2 linked regions of the Asticcacaulis excentricus CB 48 genome follow. The protein of the gene in region 2 binds, or shares a complex with, the protein of the main gene of each other region. Links are inferred from orthologs where the notes say so. Each region holds a gene or a part of one and is shown on either strand. Other genes may lie near its edges.

Region 1 (3,747 bases), on a different replicon or contig from region 2:
AGGCGCGGGGCCATGCCGATCAGGGCCGGATCCAGCTCAATCTTCGGCGCCAGCGGCGCTTCGGGCGAAATGAATGAGCCTTGTAAGGTCGGGGGAACAACCGGCGGTGCCGGTGTTTTGGCGATGGTCATTGTTTGCGCCTGCGCCGCAGGGCTAAGGGCCTCAAGGCTCAGAACGGTGCCGGCAATCAGCAACCCCGACGTCAGAACGCGTATGCACGACATTTTTATACCCCCAAGTGCCCGAAACCACTCAGGCCTTAAGCGACGTTAACCAATTCCTCACGGGGTGGCAACGGGGGAATCTTGGGGCGCGAAAAAGCAATCCCCCGGATGTGACATCCGGGGGACAACAGGCCGCTTTAAAATATGGTTTTAGATCAGCGCGCCGTGGCAATGCTTGAACTTCTTGCCGGAACCGCAGGGGCACAAACCGTTGCGCGAGGTGCTTTCCCAACCCGCGGGCAGGGCCGAGACGGGCAGGGCGGCGCGCTGTTCCGGCGTCAGGTCGTCGCTCAGTTGCGGCGCGCGTTCGTTTTCACCGGTCAGGGGGTTGAGGTGGATCTCCTCAAAACGCACCGGCTCCGGCTCCGGCTGACCCTGGAAGCGGATCTCGACGGTCATCAGCCAGCGTGTCACATTGTGGCGCAGATTGACCAGCAGCGTCTCAAACAGGGCAAACGCCTCGGTCTTGTATTCGTTCAGCGGGTCGCGCTGACCGTAGCCGCGCAGACCGATGACCGCGCGCAGGTGATCGAGGTGCATCAGGTGCTCACGCCATTGCATGTCGATCATCTGAAGCAGGAAGTTCTTTTCCAGCGCCTTCATCTGATCCGGGCCCAAAAGCTGGAGGCGTTCCTCCATCTTTTGTGCCGCAATGGTCTGGATGCGCTCTTCGATTTCCTCGTTGGCGATGCCTTCTTCGGCGGCCCACTCTTCCAGCGGCAGGTCGAGGCCCAGCAGGCGCTCGCACTGTTCTTTCAGCCCGGCAATATCCCACTGCTCGGCATAGGCCTTGGGCGGCAGGTGACGGTCCACGAGGTCGCGGATCGTCTCTTCGCGCATTTCGGAGACGATTTCCGACAGGTCTTCGGTGTCCATGAACTCCTGACGCTGCTCGAAGACGGCCTTGCGCTGGTCATTGACCACGTCGTCGTATTTCAGCAGGTTCTTACGGATTTCGTAGTTGCGTTGCTCGACGCGCTTCTGGGCGGTGGCGATGGCCGAGTTGAGCAGCTTGTGCGTGATGGCTTCGCCCTCTTCGACGCCCAGGGTTTTCATCATGGCGTTGAGGCGGTCACCGGCGAAGATGCGCATCAAGTCATCTTCGCACGACAGGTAGAATTTCGAGGTGCCGGGGTCGCCCTGACGGCCGGTACGGCCTCGGAGCTGGTTGTCGATACGGCGGCTTTCGTGGCGCTCGGTGCCGAGCACGAACAGGCCACCCGCAGCCAGCGATTTCAGCTTGAGGTCGGCGATCTGGGTTTCGACCTCAGCCTTCTTGGCCAGAAGCGCCTCGTTGGACACCTCCACACCGGCCCCAGCCTGTTCTTCGAGCCACTTTTGTACCCGCAGATCGACATTGCCGCCGAGCTGAATATCGGTGCCGCGACCGGCCATGTTGGTGGCGATGGTCACCGCGCCGGGCACGCCGGCATCTGCGATGATATAGGCTTCGTTTTCGTGGTGGCGCGCGTTCAGCACATTGTGCGGAATGCCCTTGCCCGAACCGCGCACGATATCGAAGGCGGCATCACCCAGCTTCGTCAGCTCCTTTTTGTCGAGCTTGGCGTATTCCGGTTTTACGGCCTTGGTTTCGACGTCGTAGGTGTAGGTCTTGAGGAATTCCGACAGGGCGTCGGACTTTTCGATCGAGGCCGTACCGACGAGGATCGGCTGACCGCGCACGTAGCAGTCGGCGACCTGATCGGCGATGGCCTTGAACTTTTCGCGCTCGGTGCGATAGACCTCATCGTCATAGTCAATACGCTTGATGGGGCGGTGCGTCGGCACTTCGAGCACGTCCATCTTATAGATGTCGCCGAATTCCGCCGCTTCGGTTGCCGCCGTGCCGGTCATGCCCGACAGCTTCTGGTACATGCGGAAATAGTTTTGGATGGTCACCGAAGCCAGAGTCTGGTTTTCCGGCTGGATGGCGACGGCTTCCTTGGCTTCGATGGCCTGGTGCAGGCCTTCCGACAGGCGGCGGCCCTGCATCATACGGCCGGTAAATTCGTCGATCAGAACGATTTCGCCGTCCTTGACGATATAGTCCTTATTGACCGTGTAGAGGGTGTTGGCGCGCAGGGCCTGATTGGCATGGTGGACCAGCGAGACGTTGGCGGCGTCGTAAAGCCCGGTCGTGTCTTCGGCCAGATGCCCGCCCGCCGTCAGCATTTCTTCGAGACGCTCAGAGCCCGCTTCCGACAGTAGGACCTGACGCTGCTTTTCGTCCAGCTCAAAGGTTTCGGGGTCCTGAATCAGGTCCTTGATCAGCGCGTCCAGCACCTTATACAGTTCCGAACGGTCTTCGGTCGGGCCGGAGATGATCAGCGGGGTGCGCGCTTCGTCGATGAGGATGGAGTCCACTTCATCGACGATGGCGTAGTGGTGGCCACGCTGCACCATTTCCTCGCGGTTATAGACGAGGTTGTCGCGCAGATAGTCGAAGCCAAATTCATTATTGGTACCGTAAGTGACGTCCGAGGCATAGGCCGCTTTACGCGCGCCCGGCGACATGCCCGATACGATGACGCCGGTCGAAAGACCCAGAAAGCGATAGACGCGGCCCATAAAGTCGGCGTCGCGCTTGGCCAGATAGTCGTTGACGGTGATCAGGTGCACGCCCTTGCCCGACAGCGCATTGAGGTAAACCGGTGCCGTGCCGACCAGCGTCTTGCCTTCGCCGGTACGCATTTCGGCGATGCCGCCCTGATGCAGGATCAGGCCGCCGGTGAGCTGAACATCGTAGTGACGCTGACCAATCGAGCGCCAGGCAGCTTCGCGCACCGTGGCAAAGGCCTCTTCGAGCAGCGAATCGAGCGATGCCCCATTGGCAATGCGTTCGCGGAACAGGACGGTCTGATGCGCCAGCTCCTCATTGCTCATCGCCTTCATCCGGGGTTCCAGCGCATTGATGCGGGTAATACGCCCGCCCATCGACTTGACCTTGCGCTCATTAGCGGAGCCGAACAGAGATTTGGCGAAAGCCAGCATGAGATACCCGACGATTAGATTTCAGTATTTTGACCTGTCCGCCTTATTCGGACACACCCGTTTGGAGAATATCAAGGTGTCACGTGTATGGCGTAATAGGCAAATAGGCGTGAGCCGGCGCTTTTCAAGCGCGCGGACTGACTTAGGCTTGCGCTTGCGTTCTGTCAATGTAAGTTGGATGCGCACGACAGCGGGGAAGCTTTCAGTATGCAGCGTTGGACAAAGCTCAGGCAGGTGGCGGTTCTGGCCCTTGTGACCCTGACGATTGCCGGGTGCGACAAACCGACTCTGGACGAGCGCCCGCCAGAGCCCGGCGACGTCGCCGTGGCCCGCATCGACGGCCATACCATCTGGGCGTCGGACGTGCGTTATGAGGCGGTTCAGCAGGGGCTGATCGGCGATGGCGAACCCTTTGATCTGGCGTCGCCCCTGTTTCGCCGCACGCTGGAAGAGGTGATCGACCAGAAGCTGCTGGCGCAGGCAGCGCTGAAAAAAGGCATTGATCGTACCGAGCTGGCGCAGCGGCGTATCG
Region 2 (3,155 bases):
GGTTTCGCGGATCTGCAACACTTCGGCATCCGAGAGCGAGTTTACACGGCGGGCGTCTTCGATGCCCACCTTTTCCACGATTTCCTTGGCCTTTTGTTGACCAATGCCGTGGATATACTGGAGCGCGATCACAACGCGCTTATTGGTCGGTATATTGACGCCTGCGATACGGGCCACGTCTGAATCTCCTGAACGTGCGTTGACACGTTAAAAGGCGAAAGGGACGCGCCTGCTACCCCATCCCTCAGGGATGGCGGGTGAGCGGGCACAAGCGCCTTTCGCGGAAGCTGCCCCTTATACAGAGGGTTTGGCTCCCGTCAATGGGTAGGATTGAGATATTGTCAAGATTCAAACTGAATCTGACAATGTCCCGGTGAGTTCCGTTGTCCGAAGCCGTTAACGGGAGGTGAAAGCCGTTGCAAGCCCCAAAAAGACGGTAGGGTTGGGTTCCAGCCGAAGCTGGAGGGGTGCCCCCGCCCCTGTCTTGGGGTGAAGGCATTGGAAACCGAAATTTCCGAATCTGTGATTAGCTGACGTGCTCGGACAGCGCGGCTTCGATACGGGCCGAAACCTCTTCGACCGAACCCATGCCATCGACCTCGACCAACTTGCCCTGTGTCGCATAGTAGGGCAACAGGGGCGCCGTCTGCGCGTTATAGGCTGCCAGACGCACCTTGTAGCTTTCAGGATTGTCGTCCGAACGCCCCTGTTCGGCAAAGCGCTTTTCGATACGTTCGACCAGCGCATTGTCATCGACCTTGAGACGGACGACGATGTCGATGGTGGAATCGCGTTCGGCCAACATGGCGTCCAGCGCTTCGGCCTGAGCCACGGTGCGCGGGAAGCCATCGAAAATGGCTCCGCCTGCCGCTTCGGCCGCTGGTAGATTGGTCTTGATCAGGTCGATCACGATGTCGTCCGACACCAGCCCGCCCGTGTCGATGATCGACTTGACCTTCTGGCCCAGCTCGGAACCCGACGCGATGGCGGCACGCAGCATATCACCGGTCGAAAGCTGCACCATATTGTGCGCCACGACCAGACGCTTGGCCTGCGTGCCCTTGCCTGCTGCCGGAGGTCCGAAAAGAATCAGGTTCATCTGCCGCGCGCTCCCCGCATTTTTGATTTCTTGATCAGGCCATCATACTGGTGTGCCAGCAGATGCGATTGAATCTGAGCCACCGTGTCCATGGTCACGGTCACGACGATCAGGATCGACGTGCCTCCGAAATAGAAGCTGTTGCCCAGGTTTGAGATCAGGAATTCTGGCAGCAGACAGACGATGGTGATATAGGCCGCGCCGATGACCGTAATGCGGGTCAGCACGAAGTCGAGATATTCGGCCGTGCGCTTGCCCGGACGGATGCCCGGCAAGAAGCCGCCATACTTTCGCAGGTTTTCCGCCGTTTCGTCCGGATTGAAGACCAGCGAGGTGTAAAGGAAGCAGAAGAAAATAATCATGGCGGCATAGAGCGCCATAAACACCGGCTGACCATGCGTCAGTTGCGCTGTTACGCCCGGAAGCCACGACAGCCATTCCGGCACCTTGGAAGGGTCACGGGCGAGGAACGCGGCGGCCGTAGTCGGCATCAATAGCAGCGACGAGGCAAAGATCGGCGGAATAACGCCCGCGGTGTTGACCTTCAGCGGCATGAAGGACGATTCGCCGCCCATTACGCGGTTGCCAACCTGACGCTTCGGATACTGAACCAGAAGACGACGCTGCGATCGCTCCATGAAGACGATAAAGACGATAGCGGCAATCAGAACCAGCACGATAAGCAGCAGGACGCCGGCATTGATCTGGCCTTCCTTGGCCAGCGCCAGCAGGTTACCGATGGTGCGCGGCAGGACCGCAACGATACCGGCAAAGATGATCAGCGAGGTACCGTTACCAACGCCGCGCGCCGTGATCTGCTCACCTAGCCACATCAGGAAAAGAGTACCGCCCGTCAGGGTGACGACCGACGAGATAATGAACATCGGGCCCGGGTCCAGCGCCAGACCAGACGCTTGCATCCCGGCAGAGATGGAGAAGGACTGAACCAGCGCCAGGATGAGGGTCAGATAGCGAGTATACTGATTGAGCTGCTTGCGGCCGGCTTCGCCGCCTTCCTTGCGCAACTTTTCCCACGGTGCATAGACCGAACCCATCAGCTGAACAATGATCGACGCCGAAATATACGGCATGATGTTCAGGGCGAAAATCGCCATGCGCTCAACGGCACCGCCGGAGAACATGTTGAACATGCCTAGAATGCCCTGGGACTGGCCCGAAAAGGCCCGCTCAAACGCCGCAAGATCGATACCTGGAATGGGGATATAGGTCCCCAGACGATAGACGATCAGCGCGCCCAGAGTGAAAAGAAGACGCTTATGAAGCTCAGTCGCCTTGGCAAAGGCGCTGAAGTTCAGATTGGCCGCTAATTGTTCAGCCGCAGATGCCATGAAAACCTCAAGTCACGGACGAAATGCATGATTCCGTCCTGTCTGTACCACCCTTACGGGCCCCGCAAGCCGTTGTCAAAGCGAGTGACCTCCGGCTTTGGTCGCATATGGGGAAGCGAAACCGAAAATGCCGCACCCTGATCCCGAAAGATCAGGGTGCGTGACATTTTTGACTTAGGCTTCGGTCTTGGCCGGACGCGCCTGAGCGACTGATCCGCCCGCGGCTTCGACCGCCTTGACCGCCGAAGCGGTGGCCGAAAAGACCGACAGGCTCAGCTTCGCCGTCAGTTCGCCCTCGCCCAGCAGGCGCACGCCGTCGAGTTCACGACGGATGACACCGGCGGCCTTCAGGGCGGCGGCGTCGATGGTCGCGGAAGCGTCGAGCTTGCCCGCGTCAACGGCCTGTTGCAGACGCCACAGGTTGACTTCGGCGTATTCGGCACGGTTGCGCTTATTGAAGCCACGCTTCGGCATACGCATGTAAAGCGGCATCTGACCGCCTTCGAAGCCTAGCAGCGACACGCCGGTACGCGACTTCTGACCCTTTACACCGCGGCCGGACGTCTTGCCCTTGCCCGAACCGGGGCCACGGCCAACGCGCATACGCCCCTTGGTGGCGCCTTCATTGTCACGGATTTCATTCAGCTTGGTCATCTGGGATGCCTTTCTTGAAAAGATGCGCTGGCGTTAACGCCAACTCGGCTGGA

What was found.
Region 1: the proteins of secY (region 2) and secA are in contact, whole or in part, in a crystal structure (PDB 3DIN), measured with the Thermotoga maritima proteins. The link is inferred for Asticcacaulis excentricus CB 48 from one-to-one orthologs. Residues at the interface, in WP_004081795.1 of Thermotoga maritima: Glu108, Gly109, Glu110, Glu111, Ala236, Glu237, Arg238, Arg239, Ile240, Thr241, Ile242, Gln243, Tyr244, Ala245, Arg246, Arg247, Val248, Thr249, Gly250, Arg251, Arg252, Val253, Tyr254, Gly256, Ala257, Ser258, Thr259, Tyr260, Leu261, Pro262; in WP_004082002.1 of Thermotoga maritima: Glu261, Ala262, Arg263, Lys300, Ala301, Arg302, Thr303, Ile304, Ile305, Leu323, Tyr324, Asp325, Pro326, Val329, Ser330, Tyr333, Ile336, Lys340, Phe345, Val349, Glu363, Phe364, Tyr374, Ser375, Gly376, Gly377, Glu393, Ile395, Thr482, Ser483.

The regions. Positions count from the first base shown.
Region 1 is NC_014817.1:981,716-985,462, reverse strand. The notes cover bases 175-3,605. They hold secA (preprotein translocase subunit SecA), read right to left. Parts: upstream 3,216-3,605; coding sequence 375-3,215; downstream 175-374. Other genes in these bases: ASTEX_RS16160 (peptidylprolyl isomerase), read left to right, coding at 3,423-3,605; ASTEX_RS19500 (hypothetical protein), read right to left, coding at 175-224. In the rest of the region: more of ASTEX_RS19500, read right to left, coding at 1-174; more of ASTEX_RS16160, read left to right, coding at 3,606-3,747. UniProt on the Escherichia coli protein: Required for protein export, interacts with the SecYEG preprotein conducting channel.
Region 2 is NC_014816.1:1,009,535-1,012,689, reverse strand. What follows is about bases 273-3,111. They hold secY (preprotein translocase subunit SecY), read right to left. Parts: upstream 2,449-3,111; coding sequence 1,096-2,448; downstream 273-1,095. Other genes in these bases: rplO (50S ribosomal protein L15), read right to left, coding at 2,623-3,102; ASTEX_RS04770 (adenylate kinase), read right to left, coding at 527-1,099. Also shown: rpsM (30S ribosomal protein S13), read right to left, coding at 1-177. UniProt on the Escherichia coli protein: The central subunit of the protein translocation channel SecYEG. Consists of two halves formed by TMs 1-5 and 6-10.